Regions from separate parts of the Mesorhizobium sp. M0276 genome, predicted to be linked through region 1. Evidence: predicted binding sites of a transcription regulator. Region 1 holds the regulator's gene; the other holds the start of a gene.
The links. Region 1 encodes LexA, which represses DNA repair genes until DNA is damaged. Its sites were predicted from a motif close to TGTTCNNNNTGTGTTCNG; they were not measured.
Positions count from the first base shown of each region.

Region 2: the regulator LexA is predicted to act here: its motif matches at 1,669-1,686, upstream of NKJ01_RS09775 (helicase-related protein).

Region 1 covers NZ_JAMYSC010000035.1:42,685-50,164, forward strand. The annotation lists gene gltA (citrate synthase) at 1-1,296, opposite strand, end outside; gene gltX (glutamate--tRNA ligase) at 1,481-2,905, opposite strand; gene NKJ01_RS24695 (ComEC/Rec2 family competence protein) at 3,006-5,471, shown strand; gene lexA (transcriptional repressor LexA) at 5,465-6,217, opposite strand; gene kynU (kynureninase) at 6,660-7,480, opposite strand, start outside.
Region 2 covers NZ_JAMYSC010000009.1:136,813-144,292, forward strand. The annotation lists gene NKJ01_RS09765 (acetyl-CoA C-acetyltransferase) at 1-304, shown strand, start outside; gene phbB (acetoacetyl-CoA reductase) at 418-1,143, shown strand; gene NKJ01_RS09775 (helicase-related protein) at 1,852-5,268, shown strand; gene NKJ01_RS09780 (RNA-binding S4 domain-containing protein) at 5,284-5,670, shown strand; gene fdxA (ferredoxin FdxA) at 5,905-6,243, shown strand; gene NKJ01_RS09790 (CarD family transcriptional regulator) at 6,609-7,190, shown strand; gene NKJ01_RS09795 (amino acid ABC transporter ATP-binding protein) at 7,254-7,480, opposite strand, start outside.

The DNA of each region.
Region 1 (7,480 bases):
CGGCGCGCCGGTGTAGAGCTGGCGCGGGCGGCCGATCTTCTGGCGCGGATCCTCGATCATCTCTTTCCACTGCGCGATCCAGCCTACGGTGCGGGCGACCGCGAACAGCACGGTGAACATCGTGGTGGGGAAGCCCAGCGCCTTCAGCGTGATGCCGGAATAGAAGTCGACGTTCGGGTACAGCTTCTTCTCGATGAAATAGGGATCGGTCAGCGCGATCTTCTCCAGTTCCATGGCGATGTCGAGCAGCGGATCGTCCTTGATGCCGAGTTCGCCCAGAACCTCGTGCGCCGTCTTCTGCATGATCTTGGCGCGCGGATCGTAGTTCTTGTAGACGCGGTGGCCGAAGCCCATCAGCCGGAACGGGTCGTTCTTGTCCTTGGCGCGGGCGATGAACTCCGGGATATTGTCGACATGGCCGATCTCGCCCAGCATGTTGAGCGCCGCTTCATTGGCGCCGCCATGGGCCGGCCCCCACAGGCAAGCAATGCCGGCGGCGATGCACGCGAACGGGTTGGCGCCAGAAGAGCCGGCGAGACGAACGGTCGAGGTCGAGGCATTCTGCTCGTGATCGGCATGCAGGATGAAGATGCGCTCCATGGCGCGCGCCAGCACCGGGTTGATCTTGTATTCCTCGCATGGCACGGCAAAGCACATATGCAGGAAATTGGCTGCGAAATTCAGCTCGTTCTTCGGGTAAATGAAGGGCTGGCCGATGTGGTATTTGTAGGCCATCGCGGCGATCGTCGGCATCTTGGCGATTAATCGCATCGACGCCACCATGCGCTGGTACGGGTCGGAGATGTCGGTGGAATCGTGATAGAAAGCCGACAGCGCGCCGACCACGCCGCACATCACCGCCATCGGGTGCGCGTCGCGGCGGAATCCAGTGAAGAAGCGCGACATCTGTTCGTGCACCATGGTGTGGCGCGTCACGCGGTAATCGAAATCGTCCTTCTGCGCCTTGGTCGGCAATTCACCGTAGAGCAGGAGATAGCAGACCTCGAGGAAGTCGCCGTGTTCGGCCAACTGGTCGATCGGGTAGCCGCGATGCAGCAGTATGCCGGCGTCGCCGTCGATGAAGGTGATTTCGGACTCGCAGCTTGCGGTCGAGGTGAAGCCGGGATCGTAGGTGAAGGCCCCGGTGGTGGTGTAGAGCGAAGCGATGTCGATGACATCAGGCCCGACAGAACCGCTTCTCACCTTGAATTCGTGGGTCTTGCCGGCGAATGCAAGTGTTGCCGTGGCCTCCTGGCCCTTGCCGCCCAAGTCCAGTTTTTTAGCAGCGTCGGTCATTGCAAACTCCTTCTTGTTTCCTCATGCCGGCAAAGGCAAAATTCTGCAGAGCGACACGTTGAGATCACCGCAATGCGCGTATTCGCCACCGCATTTCAGGAGGTGCGTGCCAGATTGGGCCAAGGCCTAATGTTGCACTGCGAAACCCGCCTTTCAATGCCAATCTTCTTGGGCCAGATTGCTGCTAATCGATTTGGTCTTCTATGCGCGCCAGGCTTTCCTCGCGGCCGAGCACGGCAAGCACATCGAACACGCCCGGCGACGTGCTTTTGCCGGTCAAAGCGGCGCGCAGAGGCTGGGCCACGGCGCCGAGCTTGTGGCCACCAGCCATGGCAACCTCGCGGATCGCGGCCTCTGCCGAGGCGGCCGTCCAATCACTTGTAAGCCCATTCAAAGCTTCGTGAGCGCCGCGCAGGATCTTGCGGGCATCGTCATTGAGCAAAAGGGCCGCCTTGTCGTCGATCGGTAGTGGCCGGGTGGCAAACAGGAAGGCAGCACCATCGACGAGTTCGACCAGCGTCTTGGCGCGCTCCTTCAGGCCCGGCAACGCGGCCAGCAGCTGCGCCTTGTTGCTGTCGTTCAGACGCGCGGCCATCGCCGAGCCGCCTTCGAGATAGGGCAGGGTAGCGATGAAGATATCGAACAGCTCGGCGTTGCCCATGCGGCGCATATGCGCGCCGTTGATCGCCTCCAGCTTGGCGAAGTCGAATCGGGCCGCGCTTTTGTTGACGTCACCGATGTCGAACCAGGAGATCATATCGTCGATCGACATGATCTCGTCGTCGCCGTGGCTCCAGCCCAAGCGCGCCAGGTAGTTCAGCAATGCCTCCGGCAGATAACCCATGGCACGATAGGCTTCGACGCCGAGCGCGCCATGCCGTTTCGACAGCTTGGCGCCATCGGCACCGTGGATCAACGGGATGTGCGACATCGAGGGCACGGCCCAGCCCATGGCGTTGTAGATCACAGTCTGGCGCGCGGCGTTGGTCAGATGATCGTCGCCGCGGATGATATGGGTGACGCCCATGTCATGATCGTCGACGACGACTGCATGCATGTAGGTCGGATTGCCGTCCGAACGCAGGATGATGAAATCGTCGAGATCCTTGTTGGGGAAGCGTACCTCGCCCTGGACACGGTCATGGACAATCGTCTCGCCCTCGGTCGGCGCCTTGATGCGGATGGCACCCTTGTCGCCTGCAGGCGCCTCTGAGGGGGCACGGTCGCGCCAGCGGCCATCATAGCGGGGCGGCAGGCCTTTGGCTCTGGCGGCCTCGCGCATCGCCTCCAGTTCGGCCGGCGTGGCATAGCAATAATAAGCCTTGCCCAGGCGCACGAGTTCCTCGGCCACCTCGCGGTGGCGCGGCGCGCGCTCGAACTGCGACACCGGCTCGCCGTCCCAGGTCAGGCCGAGCCAGGAAAGTCCGTCGAGAATGGCAGCCGTCGCCGCGTCGTTGGAGCGTTCGCGATCGGTATCTTCGATGCGCAGCAGCATCGTGCCGCCGGTGTGCCTTGCATACAGCCAGTTGAACAGCGCCGTGCGCGCGCCGCCTATATGCAGGTAGCCGGTGGGCGAGGGAGCAAAACGGGTGACGACCTTGTCGGACATGTAACTCTCGGAAACCATCTGAAGCGGGTGCGGTGCGCGGACTTTCGCGCGCCCGGCGTTCATGTAGCATAGGGTGTCGAGGGCGCAAGGGGCAGACCCGATGGCTGGACGAGGCTGGGGCTCGGATCAGGACGAGGACGCTGTCATTGGCGTCAGCGAGCGGTCCCTGTTTGCAGCGCCACTGCCAGCTTCATTGCCGCCGCCATCGCCCCTTGTGCCGGCACCCGACAAGGCGCCTTTGCAAGCCGGTGTCTCCGCCCCTGTTCCAACTGCCGAAGCCAGCAGGATCGTGCGCTTGCGCCGGCAGATTGGCCTGATATCACCGCCGCGCCTGCGCAATAGCCTGGCCATGGCGGCGGGCCTGGAACTCGACCGAGGCGTGGCCTTCCTGCTGGTGCCGGTCTGCCTGGCAAGCGGGGCGATCGGCTATTTTTCGCTTGTGGCGGAGCCGGACTTCGCAAAGCCTGTCGCAGTTGTCATCTTGGCGGGGCTCTGTGCGCTGGTCTCGCGTTCCTGGCCGAAAACCCATCTGTCCTTCATGGCGGCGCTTTTGTGTACACTCGGCCTGCTCGCCGCGAAGGTCGAGACATGGCGAGCCGGAACGCAGATGCTGGGCTCGGAAATCTCGACGCAAGTGACCGGCCGGGTCGTCTCGCTCGAACGGATGGAGAGCGGTCGCATCCGGCTGACAATCGACGTGGCATCGACTGCAAGGCCGAAACTGCGCTATGCGCCGGAGCGGGTGCGGCTTTCGGCACGCAATATCCCGGCGGACATGACCGCCGGTTCCCTGATCACTGGGTATGCCAAGCTGTTGCCACCGACCGGGCCGGTGCGGCCGGACAGCTACGACTTCTCCTTCGACAGCTATTTCGCCGGCATCGGCGGCAGCGGTTTCTTTCTCGGCAATCCAAAACTTGTCGTCACCGATGACGATAACATGCCGTTGGCGGCCCGGCTTTCCTCGGGGATCGAAAAAGCCCGTGAGGCCATTGCCGATCACATCAGGGGCAGCGTCGGTGGCGCCGAAGGCGAGATCGCCGCGGCGCTGATCGTCGGCGTTCGCGCCGGCATTCCCGATGACGTGAACGAGGCGATGCGGCGTACCGGCATCTATCACATCATCTCCATTTCCGGACTGCACATGGCGCTGGTCGCTGGCACCATCATGGGTTTGCTGCGTGGCGCCTTCGCCCTGTTTCCGGATTTTTCCGCGCGTCGCCCGGTCAAGAAGTATGCTGCGGCTGCCGCACTGTTCTCGATCGCCGCCTATCTTATCATCTCAGGCGTCGTCGTTGCCGCCGAGCGCAGTTTCATCATGCTGGCGGTGATGCTGATTGCCGTTCTTTTTGATCGGGCAGCACTGACGATGCGCAATCTGGCGATCTCGGCGATCGCGGTCATCATGGTGTCGCCGCATGAAGTGGTCGGCCCGAGTTTTCAAATGTCGTTTGCCGCGACGGCCGCGCTGGTCGGTGCCTATGCCGGCTGGGCGGATCATCGTGCGGGGAAGGCGAGGCCACCGCCGCCAAAGCGATCCTTGCCCGGCTTCCTGACGCGAAAATTCCTGCTGGCGGCAGGCGGCCTTGCCATGACCTCCATCATCGCCGGCAGCGCCACGGCGCTGTTTGCCATCTGGCATTTTCAGCGTGTGTCGCCGCTCAGCCTGTTCGCCAACCTGGCCATCATGCCTATCGTAACAGTCGTGATGTTCCTGGCTGTCGCCAGCGCGCTGCTGATGCCATTCGGGTTGGACTGGCCGGCCCTCTATCTGATGGGCAAAGGCCTGACGGTGATGATCGCGATGTCCGGATGGATTTCCGAGCGTTCGCCAGTCGACGCAATCGGTTTGATTTCGCAGCAATCCGTCGTGCTGGTGACGATTGCCTTGGTCATCGCGACGATGGCGACCACATGGTTGCGGCTCGCAGCGCTTCCCTTCGCGCTTGCCGGCCTGTTGACCGTCTCGGATACGCGCGTACCTGACGTGCTGGTCTCGGAGGATGCGAGGCTGGTGGCGCTGCCGATTGGCGGCGGCGAACTCGCGGTCAGCCGGGCCAGGCCGAACGAATTCACCGTCGACAACTGGAAGCGTGCGCTGACATCCGAAAGCATTATCGCGCCGGAGGTGTTCGACGAAGGCGACGGGCAATTCGACGTCGAGGATGCGGCTGAAATGCCGCCGGGAGCGCCATTCTATTGCACATCAGGCGTTTGTCTCGCCAGGCATCCGTCCGGAGCTATCATTGCCTATGTCGAGGACCGAAAGGACACCTGGAAAGCCTGCGGCTTCGCCGACCTGATCGTCATCAACGACGCGACGGCCTATGACGCTTGTCACAACCCGCTGGTTCTCGTCATCACCAAACGGCAACTGGCTCGCAATGGCAGTGCTGCCGTCTTCTTCGATCGCCAGTCGGCGACCACGCCGGCAACGGTCAGCTTTGCGGTGGGTAGGCCCTACCGGCCTTGGCACGTGCAACGCAAGTTTTCGCGTGAGGCGAGGGGCCTGCCGCCCTTCAAGAGACCGGACAAGCCCGTCGTTAAACCGCAGCTGCCTCAGTAACGGCGGATCAGGCCGACAAGCTTGCCCTGCACCTTGACCCGGTCTGGTCCGAAAATCCGTGTCTCATAGGCCGGATTGGCGGCTTCGAGAGCAATCGAGGCACCCTTGCGGCGGAACCGCTTCAGCGTCGCTTCCTCTTCATCCACCAGCGCCACGATGATCTCGCCAGGGCTCGCCGTATCGGCGTTGCGGATGATGACGGTGTCGCCGTCGAAGATGCCGGCCTCGATCATCGAGTCGCCCTTGACCTCCAGCGCATAGTGCTCGCCTCCCATGATCATGTCCGGCGGCACCGAGATCGAATGGGTCTGGTGCTGGATGGCATCGATCGGCACACCGGCGGCGATGCGCCCCATCACAGGGATCGACACGGCGGAGACCACGTCGTCGTCATTGCCGGCTGAAGGCATCCGTGAAGACGCCGGCTTGATCTGCCGGCCAAGGCCGCCCTGGCCGAGACTGGCCTGACCAAGACTGCCCTGGATGACGCTAGGCGAGAACTTTTTCGCCGCGTTGAGGCCGGGCGCGATCGAATCCGGCAGCCGCAGCACTTCCAACGCGCGCGCCCGGTTGGGCAGCCGGCGAATGAAGCCGCGCTCTTCCAGTGCCGTGATCAAACGATGAATCCCGGATTTGGAGGCAAGGTCGAGCGCCTCCTTCATCTCGTCGAAGGATGGCGGAATGCCGCTTTCCTTCAGGCGTTCATGAATGAACATCAGCAGTTCGTGTTGCTTGCGTGTCAGCATGGCGGCCCCCAGGGTACCTAAAACCAGAATCAGAAAACAAACCCAGAACAAACACTATATGTTCCAGTTGTGTTCTGCAACCGTTTAAAGTTTAATGAATCTGTTAAGGCCGCTGAAATTATTTGGCGCGCGCCAGCGCGCTTGGGTGATCACGGCATGCCGTCACAAGGCGCTTTCCGGCATTGAAATTGTTATGGTTAATGGGCTGCCGCCCATCGTTGGCCCAAGCTTTGGCATGAGCTGCCCATGGATCCGCGACGGGGCATTTCCAGCCTTCCATGCGTTCGTCTGCCGTGAACGAAACGAAGCCAAAATGCCAACCTTGGTTAATTTGTTGATGCCAGTGTTGGCCAGCAGCGGCAACCGGATTTGTGCACTGGAAATTCGTCCCTCCATCATCCGACCAAGAGGCAACGATGCGACAACAGTTGGGACGACTGCGTCAGGTCACGGCCTCCTTGACGGCGAAACGCTGGTCCTTCCATGCATCCGTTCGCAGAATGTCTTCCAGCACCTCGACCGCCAGCCACACGTCCTTGTAGCCGACATAGAGCGGCGTAAATCCGAAACGGATGGTTGACGGCGCGCGGAAGTCACCGATCACTCCGCGCTCGATCAGCGCCCGCATGATTTGATAGCCATGATCGTGAACGAACGACACCTGGCTGCCGCGCCTGGTCGCGTCGCGGGTGCTCTCCAGCGTGAGGCCATAGGCGCCGCACTTCGCTTCGACGAGCTGGATGAACAGTTCGGTCAGCGCGACGCTTTTCTTTCGCAATGCCGCCACGTCGACGTCGTTCCAGATTGCGAGCGCACCTTTGAGCGCCCGCATCGACAGGACCGGCTGCGTGCCGCACAGAAAGCGGCGGATACCGGTGCCGGCAACATAGCCTCGTTCGAAGGCAAAGGGCCGTGCATGCCCCCACCAGCCGCTGAGCGGCTGGCTGATCGCGCCGTGGTGGCGTTGCGCGGCATAGATGAAGGCCGGCGCGCCTGGACCGCCGTTGAGGTACTTGTAGGTGCAGCCGACAGCGAAATCGGCTTTTGCATGATCGAGCTCGACTGGCAGAGCGCCAGCGGTGTGGCATAGATCCCAGACGATCAGCACTCCGGCCGCATGAGCTATGCGCGTCAGCGCCGCCATGTCGCGCAGTTCACCCGATTTGTAATTGACGTGGTTGACCAGCACCACCGCGACGCTTTCGTCGATCAGCTCTTCGATGGTTGGCGCGTCGACGCCCGCGAGGCGCAGAAGGACCCCAT
Region 2 (7,480 bases), on a different contig from region 1:
TATTCCCGCCTCGCGCAAGGCATTGGAAAAGGCCGGCTGGTCGGTCGGCGATCTCGACCTGATCGAGGCCAACGAGGCCTTTGCGGCGCAAGCCTGCGCCGTCAACAAGGACATGGGCTGGGATCCTTCGATCGTCAACGTCAATGGCGGTGCGATCGCCATCGGCCACCCGATCGGCGCCTCGGGTGCCCGCATCTTCAACACGCTGGTCTTCGAGATGCGCCGGCGCGGCGCCAAGAAGGGCCTCGCTACGCTCTGCATCGGCGGCGGCATGGGCGTCGCCATGTGCGTGGAGGCAATCTGAGAAAAAGGGTGAATGGTGAGTGGCAAATGGTGAATGGCGGGTAGCCGTCCGTCTTCGACCATTCACCATTCACTATTGACCATTCACCAGAAACTTTAGGGAGGAGGAACTTCATGACCAAGGTAGCAATCGTCACAGGCGGATCGCGCGGCATCGGCGCAGCGATCTCGATCACATTGAAGAACGCCGGCTATTCGGTTGCCGCCAACTATGCCGGCAATGACGAAGCGGCGGCGAAATTCAAGGCCGAGACCGGCATTCCGGTCTACAAATGGTCGGTCGCCGACTATGACGCCTGCGCCGCCGGCATCAGCCAAGTCGAGGCCGATCTCGGCCCCGTCTCGGTGCTGGTAAACAATGCCGGCATCACCCGTGACGCCATGTTCCACAAGATCACGCGCGAGCAGTGGAAAGAGGTCATCGACACCAATTTGTCGGGCGTCTTCAACATGACGCATCCGCTGTGGAGCGGCATGCGCGACCGCAAGTTCGGCCGCGTCATCACCATCTCCTCGATCAACGGCCAGAAGGGCCAGGCCGGCCAGGTCAACTATTCCGCCGCCAAGGCCGGCGACATCGGTTTCAGCAAAGCTCTGGCTCAAGAGGGCGCGCGCGCGGGCATCACCGTCAATGTCATCTGCCCCGGCTACATCGCCACCGAGATGGTCAAGGCGATCGACGAGAAGGTGCTCAACGAGCGCATCCTCCCGCAAATCCCCGTCGGCCGCCTCGGCGAGCCCGAGGAGATCGCGCGCTGTGTCGTTTTCCTGGCTTCCGAAGATGCCGGCTTCATCACCGGTTCGACCATCACAGCCAATGGCGGCCAGTATTTCGTCTGACGACGCGGCGATGCAGGCGGACAGATCGACGGGCCGGTACGCCGGCCCGTTTTTCGTTGCCAGCCTGATCTTTTCGAGATGTCCTCGTCGGTCGCTGACCCAATCCGGCACGCAGAGGTTAACGGCCGGCCGCTGCCCTGTGCGAAACCTGTTCCCAAGCCTGTGGATAATTGGTGGAAAACCTGTCTACAACACTAGGTATTGGGGTGAACAAACCAGGAAAATCATACCATCGCCGATTCGTCTCCGATTCGTTCTGGCTTTGACCGGAAAGTTAACGATGGCGACCTGAATCGTCAGCCTAATCCTTAACGTTGGTTAGGAAAGATCAACAATTTCATGCCGTTGGGCGAGGGACGCCAAGCCTTCATGATCGCTCATGGGCAAAGGTTAACGTCATAGCTCTCCTAGCATGAAACGGGCCAGTTGGGGGATTCAGCATGTGGTGCGTTCAGTGGTCGCAAAACCCACATGTAGCCGTGAACAAAAGCTGAATCTGCAGGAGTCACTGATTCGTCGCCGATTCGTTCCAGACTCGTTCTATCCGTTAATCCGCAGCCGATTGAGAGCTTGACAAAGACCCTTCTAGCCGCCGGCGGAACATTCCGCTTTCGCTTCTCGCCCGAAATCCCTATGTGTCCCCTGTCATACGCGCCAGTTGAGGCACGCTCCCGACAACCAGAGGCCAGAAGCCTTATTTCCAGATCAATGAACATCCAGCCGAAACACACTGAGCCACTGATCCTTTCGGGTCGCGACGTGACTGCCGTACTTGGGCCCACCAACACCGGCAAGACCCATCTCGCCATCGAGCGCATGGTGGCACACGAGAGTGGTATCATCGGCCTCCCGCTCAGGCTGCTGGCGCGCGAGGTCTATGCCCGCGTCTGCGAAAAGGTTGGCGCCCACAAGGTCGCGCTGATCACCGGCGAGGAAAAGATCCAGCCGGCGGGCGCGAAATATTCGGTCTGCACCGTTGAGGCCATGCCACGCGAGACCGATGCCGCCTTTGTCGCCATCGACGAGGTGCAGCTTGCCGGCGACCTCGAACGCGGCCACATCTTCACCGACCGCATCCTGCATCTGCGCGGCCGTCAGGAAACGTTGCTGCTCGGTGCCGCCACCATGCACGGCATTTTGCAGCGCCTGCTGAGAGGCGTCTCCGTGGTGACGCGGCCGAGGCTGTCGCATCTTGCCTATGCCGGCTCCAAGAAACTGACCCGTCTGCCGCGGCGCACGGCGATCGTCGCCTTCTCCGCCGACGAGGTCTACGCGATCGCCGAACTGATCCGTCGCCAGCAAGGCGGCGCCGCCGTCGTGCTCGGCGCGCTCAGCCCACGCACCCGCAACGCCCAGGTGGCGCTGTTCCAGTCGGGCGATGTCGACTATCTCATTGCCACCGACGCCATCGGCATGGGCCTCAACCTCGATCTCGATCACGTCGCTTTCGCCCAGAACCGGAAGTTCGATGGTTATCAGTATCGCAACCTGACGGCGGCCGAGCTTGGCCAGATCGCCGGCCGCGCCGGTCGGCATCTGCGCGACGGCACCTTTGGCGTCACCGGCCAGGTCGACCCGCTGGACGAGGAACTGATCAAGAAGATCGAAGGCCATGATTTCGATCCGGTGAAGGTGCTGCAATGGCGAACCGCGCGTTTCGACTTCGCCAGCCTCGATGCGCTGAAGCGCTCGATCGAAACCAATGCCCCGGTCGAAGGACTGACGCGTGCGCTGCCTGCAGTCGACGCGCAGGCGCTTGAATATCTGTCCCGCGACGAAGACATCCGCGCTCTTGCCAGCAATGCCAAACGCGTGGCGCTGCTGTGGGAGGCCTGCGCGCTGCCCGATTACCGCAGGATCGCGCCGGCCCAGCATGCAGACCTCATTGCTTCGATCTACACGGACCTTGCACGGCATGGCCATGTCGACGAGAATTACATGGCCGAGCAGGTGCGCCGCGCCGACACCACCGAGGGCGACATCGACACGCTGTCGCATCGCATTGCCCAGATCCGCACCTGGACATTCGTGTCGAACCGGCCCGGTTGGCTGGCCGATCAGGCACACTGGCAGGAAAAGACGCGCGAAATCGAAGACAGATTGTCGGATGCGCTGCATGAGCGGTTGACGAAACGCTTCGTAGACCGCAGGACTTCCGTCCTCATGCGGCGCCTTAGAGAAAATACCATGCCTGAAGCCGAAATTAGTCCTACCGGAACCGTCCTTGTCGAAGGCCACCATGTCGGCGAGTTGCAAGGGTTCCGCTTCACCGCCGACCAGACCGTCGGCGGCGAAGATGCCAAGGCCGTGCGCACCGCCGCCCAGAAGGCGCTGGCCGCCGAGTTCGAGGCGCGCGCCGAGCGCTTCGGCGCTTCAGCCAATGGCGACATCGCGCTTGGCTCGGACGGCACGCTGCGCTGGATCGGCGCGCCGATCGGCACGCTGGTTTCCGGCGAAGACGCGCTGAAGCCGCGCCTGGTGCTGCTGGCCGACGAACAGCTGACTGGCCCGGCACGCGACAAGGTCGCCGCGCGTGCCGAGCGGTTCGTCAATTTCCAGGTCGAATCGCTGCTGAAGCCGCTGGTCGACCTTAAGAATGCCGACCAGATTTCCGGCATCGGCCGTGGCATCGCCTTCCAGCTGGTCGAGAATTTCGGCCTCATCAACCGCCGCGACATCGCCGAGGAGATGAAGTCGCTCGACCAGGAAGGTCGCGCCGCCCTTCGCCGGCTTGGCGTGCGCTTCGGCGCCTACCATGTCTTCGTGCCGGCGCTGATCAAGCCGGCGCCCGCCGGGCTGGTGACGCTCCTCTGGGCATTGCAGAACGACGGCAAGGACAAGCCCGGCTTTGGCGACGTGGTTCACGCGCTGGCTTCCGGCCGCACATCGGTGGTCATCGATCCTGCCTTCGACAAGACCTTCTACAAGTTGGCCGGCTACCGCAATCTCGGCCGCCGCGCCGTGCGCATCGACATCCTGGAACGGCTGGCCGACTTGATCCGCCCGGCGACCAACTGGAAGCCCGGTCTCGGCCAACGCCCGGACGGCGCCTATGACGGCCAGTCCTTCATGGTGACGCCGCCGATGATGTCGATCCTCGGCGCCACCGCCGACGATATGGAAGAAATCCTGAAAGGCTTGGGCTACCGCGCCGAGCCTAAGCCGGCCGTGGAAGTCAAGGCACGGCTCGAAGCACAGGACAATGCCGCGCGCGAAGCTGCGGCGGCCAAGCTGGCGGCGGAAGAGGCGGCAAAAGCCGAACAGGCCAAAGCGGCGGAAGCCGCGGCAACCGACGCGGCTGCGGAGGCAGCGATCGAAGGTTCGGAGCCGGCATCGGACGCAGTGGCCGTTTCGGAAAAGCCGGTCGAAAGTCCTGCCGAAATCATCGCGGACACCGCCGCAGAACCGACTGTGCCCGATGTGGCAGAACAGGCGGACACTCCAGTCGAAACCGTGCAGGACGAAGCGCCGGTAGCCGAGATTGTTGCAGAGGCCGCCGAACCTGCGCCGGTTGAACCAAAGGCAGCGGCTGAAGCTGCCGAGATTGAAACCGCACCGGCCGAGCTGACGCCAGATGCCGCGCCCGCAACGGACGCCGCGCCAAACGAACCTGCAGCGGCGGCTGAAGCGGCCGCCAGCAGCGAACCCGCCCCAGAAGCCGAAGCGCCAAAGCCCATACTGTTGTGGCGCCAGGGTCGCTTCGAACAGCGCCCGCGCAACCGCGACGACAGCCGCAGGAACAATCGCCCGCGCAACGCGCAAGGGCGCGGCCGAAGCGATGCGCCTGTGGATGCTGCCGGCGCACCAGCCGCAGTTCCACCTGGCGATCGTCCGGCCCATGAAGGACGGCGCGAAGGCGCCGGCAAGCCGCGCTTCGACCGTTCGAAGTTCAAGCCCAAGCCACAGGCCGAAGGCGAACAGCGGCGTGACGGCCGCCCGCAAGGCGATCGGTCGGACCGCCGCGAAGGCCGGTCCGACTGGAAGGGCGGCAGGCCGGACGGCAAGGGTGCGCAAGGCAGCAAGCCGGCTTTCCAGCCGAAGCCGCGCGAGGAACGCCCGGTGCGCTTCGATCCTGACTCGCCTTTTGCCAAGCTCGCCGCTCTGCGCGACCAGCTGAAGAAGTAGACCTGGCTCGCCTCGATGGTCGTCGAAGGCCGCCAGCGCATCGACAAATGGCTATTCTTCTCGCGCGCCGTGAAATCACGCTCGCTGGCAGCGAAACTGGTGGTCGCCGGCCGCGTGCGCATCAATCGCGACAAAGCAGCGCAGGCCTCCGATCTGGTCAAGCCTGGCGACGTGCTGACCATCACGCTCGAGCGGCGCATCTTCGTCTGGAAGGTGCTTGGCGCCGGTGCTCGACGCGGCCCGGCCGAAGAGGCCCGCACGCTGTACGAAGATATCTCGCCACCGCCCGCGCCGAAGGGCGAAGCCCCTCCTGATGCAATTCCGGGGCTGCGCGAGGCCGGTAGCGGCCGCCCGACCAAGAAGGAACGCCGGCAGACCGACCGCTTGCTCGGCGAAGACTGAACCTGACATACAGGAACACGCAGCGGGAATGGGACGACGACACGCCTGAGGCAGAACTGAACCCGGCAATCAAGACGTTTCGCAGGACATGGCTGACTTCCGCCGGGCCTGCTGTCTGGTATTCCATTCCCGAAACACCGGCACCACCCGCAATCCCTACCCTTGCAAGCGGCCGATAAAGGCGTTACCTGACGGAAAAAGCCCAACAAAAATGGGACGTACCGGAGCCGACCGATGACCTATGTCGTGACCGACAATTGCATCAAATGCAAATATATGGACTGCATCGAGGTCTGTCCGGTCGACTGTTTCTACGAAGGCGAGAACATGCTCGTCATCCATCCCGACGAGTGCATCGACTGTGGCGTCTGCGAGCCGGAATGCCCGGCCGACGCGATCAAGCCCGACACCGAGCCGGGGCTCGACAAGTGGCTGCAGATCAACACCGAATATGCCGATAAATGGCCCAACATCACCGCCAAGAAGGAGCCACCGGCCGACGCCAAATCCTTCGACGGCGAGGCCGGCAAGTTCGAGAAATACTTCTCGCCCGAGCCCGGCGAAGGCGATTGACAACACGGCCGCAAAGGCCTGAATTACGCGGGGTAAGGGGCACGTCACATTAACCGCCTTGACAGGCGGCGTTGACCTGTGGCGTTCGCTTATGCAGCAAAACCTTGATTCTTCCGACTTTTTGTGTTACATGAGCCAAATATGCCGGTGACACACGTCGATTTATGGCGCAGACGCCCCAAATCACTGAAAGGTGAAAATCCCATTCCGGACCAGAGCGATCTGGGCCAGGCGGTCGCAATATTGCGTTTGCCGGTCCGGCTTTTCCGGTGGGTCATCTGTTGTGCGGCAAACGATCGGCTCCCCCGATCGCGCGAGTTCGGGCCGGCAGGACGCCGGTACCACAACAAGGAGTTCAGGGCGTAATGGCTACGATCACCCCGCAGAAAAAGTCCACCGCTGCGCGTCACGGTTTTAAGACCGGCGAGTACATCGTCTACCCGGCGCACGGCGTCGGCCAGATCGTGTCGATCGACGAGCAGGAAGTTGCTGGACATAAGCTGGAACTATTCGTCATCGACTTCTCGAAGGACAAGATGCGCCTGAAGGTGCCGGTCGCCAAGGCGACCTCCATCGGCATGCGCAAGCTGTCGGAAGAGGACTATGTCGAGCGCGCGCTGAAGGTCGTGCAGGGTCGCGCCCGGGTCAAGCGCACCATGTGGTCGCGCCGCGCCCAGGAATATGATGCGAAGATCAATTCCGGCGACCTGATCTCGATCTCGGAAGTTGTGCGCGACCTCTACCGCGCCGACAACCAGCCGGAGCAGTCCTATTCCGAACGCCAGCTCTATGAGGCAGCGCTCGACCGCATGGCCCGCGAGATCGCGGCCGTCAATCGCATGTCGGAAACCGAAGCCGTGCGCCTGATCGAGGTCAACCTCAACAAGGGTCCTAAGCGTGGCGCCAAGGCTGACAATGAGGAAGCCGAGCAGGAAGAAGCTGCCTGAGCTTTTCGCCTTTGAATTTCATGAAAACCCGGCCTCGCGCCGGGTTTTTTTGGGACGATAAAGCTACAGCGATCCGTCGCCGCCACTTTCCTTCTCCGCCTCCTGCTTCAGTGTCGCAATAAACCGCTTCGTCCGTTGCTTCTCGGGATTGCCGAACAGCAGCGCGGCCGGCCCTTTCTCGACGATGACGCCGGCATCGAGAAACACCACTTCCTGGGCGATCTTGGAGGCGAGGCGCAGATCATGCGTCGCCATCACCATCGTCGTGCCTTCGCTGGCGAGCTTGCCGA